DNA from 4 places in the Streptomyces sp. NPDC030991 genome. Region 2 is predicted to be linked to each of the others. Evidence: riboswitches for the same ligand, from Rfam matches in the RefSeq annotation. Region 2 holds a riboswitch; each other region holds the start of a gene.

Region 1 (4,204 bases), on a different contig from region 2:
CATGTACGTCCTGTACATTTTTTACAGCGACGGCTTCCGGGCAGCCCGGGGGCCGTGACGAGCACAGGAGGCGCGAGCACCATGACCCGTCCGTCCGGCCGCTATGTCCTGCCCGAGTTCACCGAGCGCACGGCATCGGGGCACCGCACGCTCGATCCGTACGCGAAGCTGCTCGAGGAGCGCATCGTCTTTCTCGGGACCCCGATCGACGACACGTCCGCCAACGATGTGATGGCGCAGTTCATGCACCTCGAATACACGGCGCCCGACCAGGACATCTCGCTGTACATCAACTCGCCCGGCGGCTCGTTCAGTGCGATGACGGCGATCTACGACACGGTGCAGTACGTCAGTTGCGCGGTGGAGACGACCTGTCTGGGGCAGGCCGCGTCCGTCGCCGCGGTGCTGTTGGCCGCCGGAGCACCGGGGAAGCGGATGATGCTGCCCGGCGCGCGCGTGGTGCTCGACCAGCCCGCGCTGCCCGAACCGGCCCGGGGCCAGCCCACCGATCTGGAGATCCAGGCGCGCGAGATCGTGCGGACGCGCGAGCGGTTGGAGGAGTTGCTCGCGCGCCATTCGGGGCGGGAGAAGGAGCAGGTCGGCCGGGACATCGAGCGGGACATGGTGCTGGACGCGCACCAGGCCCTTGCGTACGGCCTGGTGGACGCCGTCGTGCGGAGCCGCAAGAGCGCGCTCGGCGCGCAGGGTGCGAGGTGACCGGCCGGTGTACCCGTCCGAACTGCCGCCGCTGCCCGCGCTGACCCGGGCCGAGTGCGACCTCGTGGACAGCTATCTGGCGGTGGTCGATTCGCTGGCGCGGATCAATCCGGCGCGCGGCGACGACACCTATCGGGGGCTGCGGGCGGCGCAGGCGCTGGTCGGCCGGGCGGTGGCGCTGCGGGACGCGCTGGAGCTGATGCACCGGCGGGGCGAGAGCGAGGTGCACGCGGCAACCCTGACACGCGCGTTGCGCGTCCTTGACGGCGAGAAACGAACACAGAGGGTCGCTCTGCCGCCAGAAACGGTCAGTTGATGCCACAGCTCGGGCGGACTGTCTGCCGTCGCGCCGAAACGGTCCAGATGGTGTACCGCCGAATGGCGTAGACAGTGCTACAGAATCCAGTCGGTCGCAGTTGCGCTCCGACGGTACGCAGAGACCGGAACAAGCCGTTCCGCCGCTGGTACGAGCGTGGTCGGGGGTCGCGGACGGGGTTCGAATGCCGCACTGTCCACCTGAACGGGTCAAGCGTGAGGAGCCTCACTTACCGCCGGTTCGACTCGGCTTCGCCTCCACAAGTGCGTGAAGATCCCTTCCGACGACAAGCCCCCGCCGCCGCGGCGGGGCGGTCCGTGCGGACGCCGAGTCCTGCCGCCGCGCGGATGCCAGGTCGACAGAAGTGCACCGGCAGGAGTGGAGGACCCAGGCACGACGGGCCGCCGGCCCATCTCGACGGAGGTGGCGTCCGAGTGGTCCTTGGGGTGAAGCCGCAGACCGCGGCCGGGCATCTTCGCCTGCCCGAACCCGACAGGTCACCCTTCACAGGCGGCTGACGAAGGGTTGCGCATGACTGCGCTCAATCGTGTTCCCTCGCTGCTGACCCGGGCGGGTACCGCGTCGGCCCTGACGCTGGCCGTCGCCGGTGCCGGAATCATGGTTCCCGGTACCGCGTCCGAGGCGTCGGCCGTGGCGGTCTCGACCAAGGCTCTGAAGGTCGCGGCCTCCAAGAAGGGAGCGCCGTACAAGTGGGGCGCCTCGGGGCCGCACCGGTTCGACTGCTCGGGCCTGACGCTCTACTCGTTCAAGCGGGCGGGCAAGAAGCTGCCGCGCACCGCCGGTCAGCAGTACAACAAGACCCGCCACGTCGCCCCGTCCCATCGCAGGACCGGGGACCTGGTCTTCTTCCACTCGGGCCGGAGCGTCTACCACGTGGGCATCTACGCGGGGAAGGGGCGGATCTGGCACTCCCCGAAGACCGGGGACGTGGTGCGGCTGCAGAAGATCTGGACGCGGAGCGTCTGGTACGGCCGGGTGCGCTGACCCCGCCGCACGGCAGCCTCTGGGACGGGCCGGGCGCCAGGCCCGTCCCCACGCGCGCTCGCGCAGGGCTCCGGTGCCTCCGGGGGCATTCGGCGCGCTCCGGCGTGCCCGGTGGTTCCGGGATCGCGGCCCGGTGCCGTCAGCGGGCGGGCAGGGGGCGGGTGGGGCCGTCGTTCATGCTGATGATCCAGGGCAGGGAGATCCACACGGTCTTCCCGCCCTCCGGCGTGGGTGACACCGAGAGCCTTCCGCCGCACTCCGCGGTGAGGGAGCGGATGATCACCATGCCGCGGCCGTTGTCCTGCTGCACGGCGGCGGGCAGGCGCTTGGGGTAGCGCGGATGACTGTCCGTGACGCCGATCCGCAACTGTTCGTCGCGTTCGAGTTCCAGGTCGACGGTGAAGGTGGGCGACTGGCCCAGGGTGTGCTGCACGGCGTTGGTCGCCAGTTCCGAGACGATCAGGCGCACGATGTCCGCCGCGTCGGAGTCCCGCGGCATGCCCCACTCCGCCAGTACGTTGCTCACGTACCCGCGGGCGGCGGAGACCGAGGCGGGATCGCTCGGCAGCGTGACGGATGCTTCCTGGTGGTCTGCCATGGCGACGTCGTCCCTTTCCCACCGGGACCGCGCCTGCGACTCTGGCGGTTCGCTGGCGTGCGGCCTCCGACTTCTGCTTCGCGACAGAGTGCCACTTGGTTGCCCTCCCGCGGTGCCGATCCCCCAAGATATGCATATATCTGTCGCTCGAAGCGGTGAACTCTGCGACGGTAGACCGTATTTGGGCGAGCGCTCGCCGGTTCCTCTACCGTCTGCTCAGCGGCCATGTGGCACGGGTCGGGGAGAGCCCGGCCGCGAGGCCCGAGGAGCGTTGAGGAGTCGGCATGAAGTACGGTCCCGCTGTCCGCCGTCGCAAACTCGGCGCGGAGCTACGCGCGTTACGGGTGCAGGCCGGGCTGACCAGTGGGGAGGCCGCCAAGCTGGTCGGCTGGCACCAGTCGAAGGTGAGCCGGATCGAGACAGGGCGCAGTGGTGTGAAGGCGTCGGACGTGCTGCGCCTGCTCGACGCGTTCGAGACGGAGAATCCGCGCCAGCGCGAACTCGTGGTCGCGCTTGCGGGTGCCGAGGATGCGGGCGGGCAGCACTGGTGGCACGCCTATCGGGGGCTGCTGCCGCCGTCCTACCGCGATTTCATCAGTCTGGAGTCGCAGGCGTGCCGCATCCGGACGCTGGAGACGAGCGTGGTCCCGGGGCTGTTGCAGACGCCCGAGTACGCGCGGGCGGTGACGCGTTCGGTGCTGACGGGGATGCCCGAGCGGCACATCGAGGCCTTGGTGGAGGTGCGGCTCGCGCGGCAGGACGTGTTGCGGGCGCAACCGCCGCTGCGACTGAGCGCGGTGCTCGACGAAGGGGTGCTGCGGCGCGAAGTGGGCGGATCCGGCATCCTGCGGCGACAGCTTGCACATCTGGCCGAGGCGGCGCAGATGCCACATGTCCGAATTCAGGTGCTCCCTTTTTCGACAGGTGGCCATATCGGCCTCACCGGCCCTTTCGTTGTGTTCTCATTTCCGAACACATCTGATCTGGACGTGGTTGTTCTCGACCATTTGACGAGTAGCCTCTACCTCGAGCGGAAAGAAGACCTCACGGCGTACACGGACGCCTTCGATGCTCTTCTCCTCCGCGCTCTGTCACCCGAGGACTCGTTGGAATTCATCGCACAGATCGCCGGATAGCCGAGCGGACGAGGACGCCGACACCTCGCCCCGGGCCCGGCACTGCGTAAGGGGGCACCATGAATGCACTGCCTCGGCACGTTCCTTCCGTTCCCTCCAGCTCGTCGCTGAGCGGCGCGCGGTGGCGGCGCAGCAGCCGCAGCACCGGCGCCAACAACTGCGTCGAGACAGCCCCCCTGACCTCGGGGCCCGCGACCGGACTGGTGGGCGTCCGCGACTCGAAGAACACCGCGGGGCCCGCCCTGCTGTTCGCGGCCCCGGCCTGGGAGGAGTTCGTCACCTCACTGCGCTGAACGCTCCGCCGGGAGCCGTGCGGCTGATCACCCGCACGGCCTCGCCGAGTTCCGTGTCGGTGAGGTCGGCGCGGGCGGTCAGCCGCAGTCGCGAGATGCCGTCCGGCACGGACGGCGGGCGGAAGCAGCCCACGGAGAG
Region 2 (4,204 bases):
GTCCTTCCGGTCGTACTGCCGTACGCGTGCTGCCACGTACGACCGCCGGTCACGCGTCCGGCGGCGGCCCGCACAGGGGGAGCGGGACGCCGCCGGACCTTTCTCGGCGGTGGTGGCCGACTGCCGCCCTTGGTCCGGACGGCGGTGGGGAGCCGGGCACCTGGCAAGGACGCTAAACCCGGGCGTAACGGGTTGGTGACGGACTGTTCGCAATTAGTTGCTTTGTTATGGACTGTGGCAGAAAGTGACAGTCGGGTGACCGGGGATGCCCGCTGTCACCCGGGTACGGGCACCCCACTAGGCTCCGGAACCATGGACGTACTCATCCATCTCTTCGTGGGCCTGCACATCATCGGCATAGCCTCACTGCTCGGCGGCTTCCTCACCCAGATGTCCGCGATGGGGCAGGGCACCGCCCGCTTCAACAAGGCGATGCTGCACGGCGCCCTGACCATGCTGGTGACCGGCGTCGCCCTGGTCGGCCTCAACCAGGCCGACGGCAGCACCGTGAACAACATCAAGATCGGCATCAAGCTGGCGATCCTGATCGTGATCCTCGGGATCGTCTACGTGAAGCGCGACGAGGAGAAGGCGGAGAAGGGCCTCTTCGCCGCCGTCGGCGGACTCACCATGGCCAACATCTTCATCGCCGTCCTCTGGACCTGACGGGACCTGACTGAACCGGACTGGACCTGAGGAACCGCCCCTCAGGCGGGGCGCACCACGCTGTGGATCGAGCCCGTGCCGTCGTAGTAGATGGACTCCTCGCGGACGTACGCGCCCGGCTTCGGCGCGTGGATCATCATGCCGTCGCCGAGGTAGAGGCCGACGTGGCTGATGTCGTCGTAGAAGAAGACCAGATCACCGGGTTGGATAGCGGAGAGCGGCACGGTCGTGCCGAACTCCACCTGGTCCCACGTGGTGCGCGGCAGCGAGATACCGGCCGCCTTCCACGCCGCCTGGGTGAGCCCCGAGCAGTCGTAGGAGCTCGGGCCCGTGGCACCCCACACGTACGGCTTGCCCTCCTGCGACTTGGCGAACGCGAGCGCCTTCGCGGCCTTGGTGGCATAGCCGGAAGAGGCACCGGACGACGTGTCCGGCGACGTGCCGGACGAACCGGAGCCCGAGCCGGACCCCGAGCCCGAGCCTGAGGCGTCCTCCTGCCGGGCCGCCTGCTCGGCCGCCTTCCGGTCCTCCTCGGCCTTCTGCTTCTTGGCCAGCTCCGCGGCCTTCTTGCGGGCCGTCTCTTCCTTCTTCTTCTCGATCGCCGCGAGCCGCTGCTTCTCCTCGGCGGTCAGCTCGGACAGCAGCGCCCGCGCGTCGGAGAGCTTCGTCTGCACGCTCCGCTTGGACGTCTTCAGCTCGGTCTGCGAAGAGGTGAGCTGCTGGAGGTTCTCCTGCGCCTCGGTACGCTTCTTCGCGGTCGCGCGCTGCTGCTCCTGGTAGTCGTCGACCGCCTTCTTCTGGCCGGCCGTCATCCGGCTCAGCAACCGGTCCTGCGCGAAGTAGTCCTCGGGATCGTCCGCGAGAAGCATCGTCGCGGTGTCGCTCATCCCGCCCGTCCGGTACTGCTCGGCGGCGAACCGGCCCAGTTCCTGACGGGCCGCGTTCATCTTCTCGGTGCGCTGCGCGATGTCGTCGAGAAGCCTGTCGACCTGCTTCTTCTTGCCGTCGGCCTGTTCCTTGGCGGCGTTGTACTTCTGCGTGGCGACCTCGGCCTGCCGGTACAGGGTGTCGACCTTCTTCTGCACCTCTTCGACGCTCGGCCTGGCCGGCTGCGGCGCCGCCTGGGCCGTCTGCGAGAGAAGCGCGACCGACGTGAGAGCGACGGTCGTGAACCCGACCGCGGGAGTGGTGCGAAGGCCGCCCGCGAAGCGGGAGCGGGTGCGCGACTTGCGGTGCGACGCCAAGGGAGGCGACTCCTTCCGTGGTCCGCCTACCGGGTTAGCTGTCGGGTTCGGGCGTACGGAAGGCTGCCCTACGGCCGACTGCCCGCCCGGTGCTTGCCGGGCCTGCCGGGCTGTCGAGCCGATTCACCCCAAGGTCGGTTGGGTCCCCGGGCCCCTGCCTCGCGGCGTACGGGACTCGGTCGGGTCCCCGGTTCCCTGCCTTGCGGCGTACGGGACTCGGCGGGGGCTGCCCGTTCGCCGCGGTGCTCGCGGTCGGGAGGACGGACTGCCCGCGCAGCACGGTAGCCAACTCGTGTTGCTGCTGTGAAGGTTGATGTGCGATATGCCCGATACATTTTCGTGACCTTGGCGACACCGGGCCCCTCCGGTCGCGCAACGCCGCCGCTCGTCACTCGCGGCTCACCCCCTCTCACCTGCCGTGACTGGCGTTGTGACTGGCGCTGTGCCCGGCCGGACGGACGTCGCTGACCTGCACGTATGCGCGGGGTTGTGAAGGTGGCGGCGGGGTGTCAGTGGGGCGGCCTAGACTCGTAAGGCGATGAGCAGCCTCTTTGACGACAGCTTCCTGGCAGACCTCCAGAACCGGACGGAGGAGCCCCCGCCGCCGCCCGACAGCGAGCACGACGGACCGGTTCCGGAGCCGATCCCGGACGACCTGTTCGGCGGGAAGTTCGACGTGCCCCCGGCCAGGGACGCGTACTACCGCGACGGGGCGCCCCGCCCTGTCCTCGACCCGGCCGCACTCCTGGACGGGTTGAACGAGAACCAGCGGGCGGCCGTCGCGCACGCGGGCTCCCCCCTGCTCATCGTCGCGGGCGCAGGCTCCGGCAAGACCCGCGTCCTCACCCACCGCATCGCCTACCTGCTGGCGGAGCGCGGGGTGCACCCCGGCCAGATCCTCGCGATCACGTTCACGAACAAGGCCGCGGGCGAGATGAAGGAGCGCGTCGAGTCCCTGGTGGGCCCGCGGGCGAACGCCATGTGGGTCTCGACCTTCCACAGCGCGTGCGTGCGCATCCTGCGCAGGGAGTCCAAGAGGCTCGGCTTCACGTCGTCGTTCTCGATCTACGACGCCGCCGACAGCAAGCGGCTCATGGCCCTGGTCTGCCGCGACCTGGACCTGGACCCGAAGAAGTTCCCGCCGAAGTCGTTCAGCGCCAAGATCTCGAACCTGAAGAACGAGCTGACCGACGAGGAGGACTTCGCCAAGACCGCTGCCGACGGCTTCGAGAAGTCCGTCGCGCAGGCGTACGCGATGTACCAGTCGCGGCTGCGCGAGGCCAACGCCCTCGACTTCGACGACCTGATCATGACGACGGTCAACCTGCTGCGCGCGTTCCCCGACGTCGCCGAGCACTACCGCCGCCGCTTCCGCCACGTCCTGGTCGACGAGTACCAGGACACCAACCACGCGCAGTACGCGCTGGTGCGCGAGCTCGTCGGCCCGGCCAAGGACACCGAGGGCCACGACGCCGACCCCGCCGAACTGTGCGTCGTCGGCGACGCCGACCAGTCCATCTACGCCTTCCGCGGCGCCACCATCCGCAACATCCTCCAGTTCGAGGAGGACTACGCCGACGCGACGACGATCCTCCTGGAGCAGAACTACCGCTCCACGCAGACGATCCTCAGCGCGGCCAACGCGGTCATCGAGCGCAACGAATCGCGCCGCCCGAAGAACCTGTGGACGAACGCGGGCGCGGGCTCCCAGATCACCGGCTACGTCGCGGACACCGAGCACGACGAGGCCCAGTTCGTCGCCGAGGAGATCGACCGGCTCACCGACGCGGGCGACGCGAAGGCCGGCGACGTCGCCGTCTTCTACCGGACCAACGCGCAGTCCCGTGTCTTCGAAGAGATCTTCATCCGCGTCGGCCTGCCCTACAAGGTCGTCGGCGGCGTCCGCTTCTACGAGCGCAAGGAGGTCAGGGACGTCCTGGCCTACCTCCGGGTCCTGGCGAACCCGGAGGACTCCGTCCCCCTGCGCCGCATCCTGAACGTGCCCAAGCGCGGCATCGGCGACCGCGCCGAAGCCATGATCGACGCCCTCTCCCAGCGCGAGAAGATCTCCTTCCCGCAGGCGCTGCGCCGCGTCGACGAGGCGTACGGCATGGCGGCCCGCTCCACGAACGCGGTGAAGCGGTTCAACACCCTCATGGAGGACCTGCGGACCATCGTCGAGTCGGGCGCCGGACCGGCCACGGTCCTCGAAGCGGTCCTCGAACGCACCGGGTACCTCGCGGAGTTGCAGTCCTCCACCGACCCGCAGGACGAGACCCGCATCGAGAACCTCC
Region 3 (4,204 bases), on a different contig from region 2:
GTTCCTCGACCGCGGTGTCGAGCAGCTCGTGCTCGCCGCGTTCGATCGCAGCCTGGAGCTGGGCCCGCTGCTCGGGGTGGTGCAGGAGCGTGTGGACGCCGTTGCCGATGAGGTTGATGGTTGTCTCGAAACCGGCGAACAGAAGGACGAAACACATGGCGGCGGCCTCGTTCTCCGTGAGGTGCTCGCCGTGGTCCGATGCGCGGATGAGACCCGAGATCAGGTCGTCGCTGAGATCGTCCCGCTTGCGGTGGATCAGCTCGGCCAGATAGCCGCGCATCTTCTTCACGGAACGGGCCACACCGCCGCGGGGCCCGCCGCCGTGCCGGATCATCATGCCCGCCCAGTCACGGAAGTCGTCCTGGTCCTCGGGGGGAACACCGAGCAGGTCGCAGATCGCGTAGATGGGGAGCGGGAAGGCGAAGTCGTGGATCAGGTCGGCCTCGCCGGTGCCCGCGAACCGGTCGATGAGGTCGTCGGTCAACTCCTGCACGCGTGGCGCGAACTGAGCGATGCGGCGCGGGGTGAACGCCTTGGAGACGAGGCGGCGCAGCCGGGTGTGGTCCGGCGGGTCGATGTTGAGCAGATGCGTCATCAGGTTGGCGCTGCGCTCGCCGGGGATGCCGGTCCTGTTCTTCCCCTGGGCGTCCTCGGCGTGGTGCTCGGGGTTCTTCGACAACCGGCCGTCCGCGAGCGCCTGGCGCGCGTCGGCGTACCGGGTCACGAGCCACGCCTCGACTCCGCTGGGGAGCTTCGTCCGGTGGACGGGGGAGTGCTCCCGGAGCCAGGCGTAGGCCGGGTACGGGTCGGTCGCGAACTCCCATGTGAAGAGTTCGGGTGCGGTGTTCGGGGCGTTCACCCGACGACCGTAACCGGCGGCGGTACGGGCCGGGCGGTCGGCACCGGCCCGGCGCCGCCGAAGCGGACTCCCGTGCGGACTCCCGTGCGGGCTCCCGTGCTGACCGCCCGTGCGGAGCGCCCGAACGGGCTGCCCGTGCGGACCGTTTGCGCAGGCCGCGAAGTGACACACCGTCAAGACTGTGACTTTCACGTGATCTCCGCTGCATCGACTTGTGACAAGCGTTCGAGTCCCGCTACGTTCACCAGTCATCGCGACACAGGCACAACCGGCACCACTTCCGCCATCCCTGTCGCGTGCTGCATCAGTCTCGCGAAAGGCAACCGCATGCTCTCCGGGAACGGTCGACACCGTCGCCCCCGTCAGGCCCCTGCTCTCGTCGTCGCCGCAGGCGTCACCGGCAGCGCCATCGCGATCCCGCTGCTCGCCGCGACCAGCGCGAGCGCCGCCACCACCGCCACCTGGGACAAGCTCGCCGAGTGCGAGTCCGGTGGCCAGTGGAGTCTGGACGCGGGCAACGGCTACTACGGCGGGCTGCAGTTCTCGCAGGAGATGTGGGAGCAGTACGGGGGCCTCGACTTCGCCCCGAGCGCCGACGAGGCCAGCCGCTCGCAGCAGATAGCCGTCGCCGAGAAGGCTCTCGAGGCGAAGGGGCCCAGCGCCTGGCCGAGCTGCTCGATCGTGGCGGGCCTCACCAAGGGCGCCGGCTCCGCCGATGTCGACCCGGGGGCGAGCGCTTCCCCGCAGCCGTCCGGATCGCCCGATTCATCCGACGGCTCGACCGACTCGACCGGCTCCACCGGCTCCACCGGCTCGACCGACTCCACCGGTTCGGCCGATTCGGGAGAGAAGAGTCACGACGGGTCCGCCACGGCCGACCCGTCCGACACGCCGTCAACTGACGTCTCGGGAGAGACCTCCGGTGACGAGGCGGGCGCCAAGGCGAGCGACAAGACGAGCGACGAAGCGGCCGACGCGGCGTCCGGGGAGGCCGTGGAGAGCGGCGCCGCGGACGGCACGGGCGACAGTTCGGACGAGCCGGAGCCGTCCGGCTCTGCCTCCTCCGGCGCTTCTGACTCCTCCGGCTCCTCCGACCCCTCCGGCTCGGCGACGTCGTCCCCCAGCGCCTCCGAGGACTCCACGACGGGCGGCCGTCACCGCGGCGACCGTGCCGGGGACGACACGTCCGACTCCCGTACGAGTGACGGGCGTCACGCCTCCCGCGAGGCGGAGCGCGGCGAGGGGGCCTACACCGTCCGCTCCGGCGACAGTCTGTGGGACATCGCCGACGCCCAGGACGTCCACGGAGGGTGGGATGCGCTCTACGACCTGAACAAGAAGACGGTCGGCGCCGACCCCGACCTCATCCTGCCTGGTCAGAGTCTGGACCTTGGCCTCGAATCGGTCGAAAAGTAGCGGGAGTTCAGTGCTGGTTGAGGCGCGTATGTCCACTTTTGCGAGAGTGAGACATGAGTCTCAAAAACCCTGATCGTCTTTGATATCGGGCGGATCGACTGCTTACGGTCGTCACCGCTCGCCACAGCGGGCCCCGATGGACGTCACGCCGAATCCTGCCAACGTCCGTACGGGAACAGTCGACGCGTCAGCGCCGTAGGCAGGAGCGGGGGACCCAAGGTAAGTGCCGGGAAACCGGCTTGGGGTTAAGCCGCGCACAAGGTTGCGCGGCCGGACACTCACTGGTCCGAACCCGACAGCTCACCTCGTAGGCGTCGGTGAGGGGATTACTCCATGCTGCTTTCCAGCAAGGGCAAGCACCGCCGTCCGTCCAAGGCCGTCCGCGTGGCCACGCTCGCCGGCGTCGCCGGTGCCGCCGTCGCCGTCCCGCTGATGGGTGCCACCTCCGCCTCCGCCGCCTCCACCTCCGAGTGGGACCAGGTCGCGAGCTGCGAGTCCGGTGGCAACTGGTCCATCAACACGGGCAACGGTTACTACGGTGGCCTCCAGTTCTCGTCCTCCACCTGGGCCGCGTACGGCGGCACCGCCTACGCGTCCTCCGCCGACCAGGCGTCCAAGGCGCAGCAGATATCCGTCGCCGAGAAGGTCCTCGCCGCGCAGGGCAAGGGTGCCTGGCCGAGCTGTGGTGTGGGCCTGTCCGGCGCCGACACCAGCAACTCCGCTCCCGCGGACTCCTCGGCCGACACGCAGCAGCAGGCTCAGCCGCAGCAGCAGGAGCGCTCGGACTCCTCCACGACGACCCGCTCCCAGCAGCGCGAGCAGCCGCAGCAGCAGCAGGCTCAGCCGCAGCAGGAGACCAAGAAGGACACCGTCACCACCCCGACCGGCAAGAAGGTCGAGAAGGGCGACGGCGAGTACAAGGTCAAGTCCGGCGACACCCTCAGCAAGATCGCCGACGCGCACGGCACCAACTGGCAGAAGGTGTTCAAGCTCAACAAGGACATCGTCGCCGACGCGGACCTCATCTACCCGGGTCAGCAGCTGCACCTGAAGTAGGACGAGCCGCACAGGCACGGACCGGCGTCGGCGGACGCCGGGTTCGGGCCGCTCGCTCCAGCGACCTCCGTCCCGGCATCCGGGACGGAGGTCGCTGTCTTTGTTCCATTAAGAAACATTTCGCTATGGGCGTTGTCCACGAGGCGGTCGGTCGGCTGGCCGATGCCTCGGAGCCGGTTACGCTCATGGGTGCGGGACCAGTTATCCAAGCAGCCGCCCGCACCATTGCGTCACATCCCAGAAGGAGATGCTCGTGCCGTCCATCGACGTCGTCGTAGCCCGGGAAATCCTGGACTCCCGAGGCAACCCCACGGTCGAGGTCGAGGTCGGCCTCGACGACGGCAGCACCGGCCGTGCTGCCGTTCCGTCCGGTGCCTCCACCGGTGCCTTCGAGGCCATCGAACTCCGTGACGGTGACCCCAACCGTTACCACGGCAAGGGTGTCGAGAAGGCCGTCCTCGCCGTCATCGAGCAGATCGGCCCGGAGCTCGTCGGCTACGACGCCACCGAGCAGCGCCTCATCGACCAGGCGATGTTCGACCTGGACGCCACCGACAACAAGGGCTCGCTCGGCGCCAACGCGATCCTGGGCGTCTCCCTCGCCGTCGCGCACGCCGCGTCCGAGGCCAGCGACCTGCCGCTGTTCCGCTACCTCGGTGGCCCGAACGCGCACCTGCTGCCCGTCCCGATGATGAACATCCTGAACGGTGGGTCGCACGCCGACTCCAACGTCGACATCCAGGAGTTCATGATCGCCCCGATCGGCGCGGAGTCCTTCTCCGAGGCGCTGCGCTGGGGCACCGAGGTCTACCACACCCTCAAGAAGGTGCTGAAGACCAAGGGCCTGTCCACCGGCCTCGGCGACGAGGGCGG
Region 4 (4,204 bases), on a different contig from region 2:
CGGCTCGCTCAAGGCCCGCCGCCTGGCCCGGGAGTACGCCGCGCACTACGGCGGCAAGGAGGCGGACACGGCGGTCGCCGAGTACGAGTCGTACGCGACCTCGCTCGCGCTGCTGCGGCACCGCGGCCGCAGGGGCCGGGCCGGCGCCGATTTCGTCGTACGGGAGCGGGAGTTGCTCGACGCGCTGTGGGAGCGCCGCGGCTTCGCGCGCCCCGCGCTGGCGTACGCCTCCCGGATCGCGGCGCCGATGTGGCGGCCACCGGTGTACGCGGGCCCGCCGATGCCGCAGGGACCCGCGTACAACCCGTACCGCTATCCGTAGCCAGGCGCTCAGGCGGAGGCGTCGGTGAGGCGGCCGAGCTCGGCGTCCGTGAGCTTCAGGTCCGCCACCGCGAGCAGCGCCGGCAGCTGTTCGACCGTGCGCGCGGACGCGATCGGCGCCGCCACCGTGGGCTGCGCGGCGAGCCAGGCCAGGGCGACCGTGGCGATCTCGGCGCGGTGCGCCTCGGCGATCTCGTCCAGGGCGGTGAGGACCTTGCGGCCCCGCTCGGTCTCCAGGTGCTTGGCGGCGCCCCCGGCCCGCGCGCTGTCGACCGTGACGCCCGGCCGGTACTTGCCGGTCAGGAAGCCGGAGGCCAGCGCGTAGTAGGGGACGGCGGCGAGGCCCGCACGGGAGGCGATGTCCTGCCGGGGCCCCTCGTACGTGTCGCGCGAGACGAGGTTGTAGTGCGGCTGGAGGGCGACGTACCGGGCGAGGCCCTCGCGGTCGGAGAAGTCGAGGGACTCCTGGAGGCGCTCGGGCGAGATGTTCGACGCGGCGATGGAGCGCACCTTGCCCGCCTTCACCAGTTCGTCGAGGGCGCCGATGATCTCCTCGACCGGGATCGTCTCGTCGTCGTCGAAGTGCGTGTAGTACAGGTCGATGTGGTCGGTGCCCAGGCGCTGGAGGGAGGCGTCGGCGGCGGCCTTGATGTTGGGGCCGCGCAGGCCGGGGAAGTCGGGGTGGCGGGCGACCTTGGTGGCGATGACGACGTCGTCGCGGTTGCCGCGGGCCTTGACCCACTTGCCGATGATCGTCTCCGACTCCCCGCCCTTGTTCCCCTCGATCCAGGCCGAGTACGAGTCGGCCGTGTCGATGAAGTTGCCGCCGCCGGCGGTGTAGGCGTCGAGCACCGCGAAGGAGGCGGCCTCGTCGGCCGTCCACCCGAACACGTTGCCCCCGAGGGAGAGCGGGAAGACCTCCAGGTCGGAGGAGCCGAGCTTGCGCAGAGCGGGAGAAGAAGTCATGCCCTGCTTCAACGCCCCCACGGAACCGGGTATTCCGCGGGGGCGTACCGGGGTCAGGGGGTGAGGCCGTTGCCGCGCAGCCACGCGGCCGGGTCGACTCCTGTGGCGTCGCCTCCGGGGTGGACCTCCAGGTGGAGGTGGGCCCCGGTGACATTGCCGGTGGCGCCCACGCGGCCGATGACGTCGCCGGTGCTGACCTTCTGGCCGACGCTGACGTTCATCGAGGACTGGTGGCAGAACCACAGCTCGGTGCCGTCGTCGAGGGTGAGGATCGTGCGGTAGCCGTACGCGCCCGCCCAGCCGGCCTCGGTGACGGTGCCGCCGTGGATCGCGTAGATCGGCGTACCGGTGGAGGCCGCGAAGTCGAGGCCCGTGTGGTAGCCGGAGGACCAGAGGGAGCCGGGCTGTCCGAAGGTGCCGGTGAGCGTGTACGAGGCGACGGGGAGCTTGAAGCTCTTGGCCAGCTTGGCGAGGCGCTCGGCCTCGGCCTTCTTCTTGGCCTCCTCCTCCGCCTTCTTCTTCTCGGCGGCGGCCTTGGCCTCGGCCTTCTCCTGCTTCTCCGCGGCGTCGGCGGCGGCCTTCCGCGCGGCGGCCTCCTCGGCGACGGCCTGCGCCTTGGCGTCGGCGGCGTCCTGCTGCGTCTCGGCCTGCTGCATGATGCGGGCGCGCAGCGCCTCGCCCGCACCCGACTCCCCGGTGCCCACCATGGTGAGCGGGGCGGCCGAGGCGGCGTCGGCGGCGGAGCCGGAGCCGGAGCCGTTGGACATGAGCGCGCCCACGCCGGGCAGCGACGCGGCCTCGGGCAGCGAGTCCTTGACGGCGGAGAGGTCGGGCATGGAGATGTGGACGGCGGGCTTGCCGCCCTGCGCGGTGGCGATGCCGCCCGCGCCGACGGCGGCGATCACGCCGACGCCGAGGACCGTGGAGCTGCGGGCGAGTCCGCCGCGCTGGCGGGCCACGCGGTGCCGGCCGCGGACGGGACGGACGGACTCCTCGGTGGGGTTCCACTCCTCCCAGCTCTCCCGCTCGACGCCGAGGCCGCCATCGGCGGAGTCGGCGGAGAACCCGGAGAACTCGGGGGCAGGACGGTTCGACGCCACGGGGGCGCTCTCCTTTCCTTCCTCTCGCCTACCGGGTTAGCTGACGGGTTCGGAGCAGGAAGGTCTCCTACGAGCACGGTCCGGCGCCCGAAAAGCGACGGAACGATGCCTGATTCACCCCAAGTTGGTGGTTCCCCGGCTCCCTTGCGGGATTGAGCGTGTGCGCGCGGAGCCATCTCTTGTGACGGCTGGGACGACCGCGCTGCGTTATCGAACGTTAATAGACAGCCGATAGTAATTCCAAGCTGTTCCCACTGATCGTTCACGTCTCTGGCCTGGACTTAACGGGGCACTACCGGGCGGAATCGGGCGAGTTGACCGCCGATTCCGGCACAGGCCAAACCTGTCATTTTCTGACGGTGTGTCAATTGTTATGCGCAGGGATGCCGTTCGATCACCCCTCGTGACGTTGATCAAGAGCGCCGTACGGCGAGCAGCGCCATGTCGTCACTGGCGCCGCCCCCGGTGTGCAGGCGCACCTCTTCGGCCAGCGTCGCGAGGAGCTCCTCGGGCCCGGGGAAGACGCGTCCGGCGAGCCGGGCCGCGGGATCGTAGAAGACGCCCCCCGCGTCCCGCGCCTCGGAGAGCCCGTCGGTGTAGAGCAGCAGCGTCGCCGCGGACGGGAACTCCGTCTCGGTGGCCCGGTCCGGCCAGGAGCCGAGCTCGCCCAGGCCGAGCGGCAGCGCCGCCTCCGCGGGCGTGATCACCTGGACCGTACCGTCGCCGCGCAGCACGACGGGCTCGGGGTGGCCGCGGTTGAGGACGCGCAGGAGGTGGCCGCCGTGCGGGATCTCGGCGAGCACGGCGGTGGTGAACCCCTCGAAGTCGTCGATGCCGCGCCGTCGGCTGCCCTCCCTGGCCAGCGCCCGCTCCAGCCGCTGGGCGACCGCCTCCAGGGTGCCCTCCTGCTCGGCGGCCTCACGGAAGGCGCCGATGACGACGGCCACGGCGGCGACCGCGCCCATGCCCTTGCCGCGTACGTCCCCGACGACGAACCGCACCCCGTGCGGGGTGTCCTGCACGGCGTACAGGTCACCGCCGATGAACGCGTCGGCCTGCGCCGCCTCGTACCGCGCCGCGACGGCGAGTCCCCCGATCCGCCCGGCCGGTTCCGGCAACACCGCGAGCTGGGCCGCCTCCGCGATCTGCCGGGCGGAGGCGAGCTGCTCGTCGCTGCGGCGCTTGATCCGGTTGATGAAGCAGGCCAGGACGCACACCGTGGCGACGGTCGCCATCTCGGTGTAGACGCCGGTGGTGAACGCCCCTTCGTATCTGAGGTGCACGGCGACGATCGCGGCGATCGAGACGGCCCCGGCCGTGACCGTGCCGGCCAGCGAGAAGAACGGGGCGACGACCAGCGGCGCGGCGCTGAACAGGGGGGAGCCGGCGAACTCGGACGGGGTGCAGTACTCGTAGACCGCGCCGCCGGCGATCAGCAGCAGCGGCAGCACGCGGAGGAAGGCACGCGTGCCGACGGCGTCCGCTCCGTGGCTCTGCCGCCCTCCTCGCTGCCCCACCACTTGTCTCCTGCCACGTCCGCGCCCGGATTCCGGCGTCTCACCAAGGGTTCCCGGGGAGGGGGCCGGGGGCGAGCGCTACTGCTCCGTCCGGGTCAGGACCCACCAACAGAACGAGGCCGGAATCTCGAAAGATTCCGGCCTCGGACTTCAGTAGCGGGGACAGGATTTGAACCTGCGACCTCTGGGTTATGAGCCCAGCGAGCTACCGAGCTGCTCCACCCCGCGTCGATGAATGCAACACTACGCCATCAGGGACGATGAAAGCGAATCGCCCGGCCGGGGGCCTCTTCGTCCCGT

What was found. A riboswitch is a leader RNA that binds a small molecule or an ion and turns the genes downstream of it on or off. The one in region 2 is predicted to bind cyclic di-AMP.
Region 1: it holds a riboswitch for cyclic di-AMP, as region 2 does, so the genes downstream of both, ACZ45E_RS27420 (C40 family peptidase) here and ACZ45E_RS31215 (C40 family peptidase) in region 2, are expected to answer to the same signal.
Region 3: it holds a riboswitch for cyclic di-AMP, as region 2 does, so the genes downstream of both, ACZ45E_RS19030 (transglycosylase family protein) here and ACZ45E_RS31215 (C40 family peptidase) in region 2, are expected to answer to the same signal.
Region 4: it holds a riboswitch for cyclic di-AMP, as region 2 does, so the genes downstream of both, ACZ45E_RS11195 (M23 family metallopeptidase) here and ACZ45E_RS31215 (C40 family peptidase) in region 2, are expected to answer to the same signal.

Annotation. Positions count from the first base shown of each region.
Region 1 covers NZ_JBVIFR010000016.1:58,403-62,606, forward strand. The annotation lists gene ACZ45E_RS27410 (ATP-dependent Clp protease proteolytic subunit) at 82-717, shown strand; gene ACZ45E_RS27415 (hypothetical protein) at 725-1,033, shown strand; cyclic di-AMP (ydaO/yuaA leader) riboswitch at 1,430-1,561, shown strand; gene ACZ45E_RS27420 (C40 family peptidase) at 1,565-2,038, shown strand; gene ACZ45E_RS27425 (ATP-binding protein) at 2,178-2,636, opposite strand; gene ACZ45E_RS27430 (helix-turn-helix domain-containing protein) at 2,921-3,772, shown strand; gene ACZ45E_RS27435 (DUF397 domain-containing protein) at 3,832-4,065, shown strand; gene ACZ45E_RS27440 (8-amino-7-oxononanoate synthase) at 4,049-4,204, opposite strand, start outside.
Region 2 covers NZ_JBVIFR010000021.1:48,622-52,825, forward strand. The annotation lists gene ACZ45E_RS31210 (hypothetical protein) at 313-666, shown strand; gene ACZ45E_RS31215 (C40 family peptidase) at 708-1,910, opposite strand; cyclic di-AMP (ydaO/yuaA leader) riboswitch at 1,919-2,087, opposite strand; gene pcrA (DNA helicase PcrA) at 2,449-4,204, shown strand, end outside.
Region 3 covers NZ_JBVIFR010000009.1:111,926-116,129, reverse strand. The annotation lists gene ACZ45E_RS19040 (cytochrome P450 family protein) at 1-859, opposite strand, end outside; gene ACZ45E_RS19035 (transglycosylase family protein) at 1,187-2,275, shown strand; cyclic di-AMP (ydaO/yuaA leader) riboswitch at 2,457-2,604, shown strand; gene ACZ45E_RS19030 (transglycosylase family protein) at 2,609-3,331, shown strand; gene eno (phosphopyruvate hydratase) at 3,585-4,204, shown strand, end outside.
Region 4 covers NZ_JBVIFR010000004.1:540,068-544,271, reverse strand. The annotation lists gene ACZ45E_RS11205 (PrsW family intramembrane metalloprotease) at 1-322, shown strand, start outside; gene ACZ45E_RS11200 (aldo/keto reductase) at 331-1,287, opposite strand; gene ACZ45E_RS11195 (M23 family metallopeptidase) at 1,341-2,387, opposite strand; cyclic di-AMP (ydaO/yuaA leader) riboswitch at 2,398-2,556, opposite strand; gene ACZ45E_RS11190 (PP2C family protein-serine/threonine phosphatase) at 2,801-3,904, opposite strand; tRNA gene ACZ45E_RS11185 (tRNA-Met) at 4,059-4,132, opposite strand.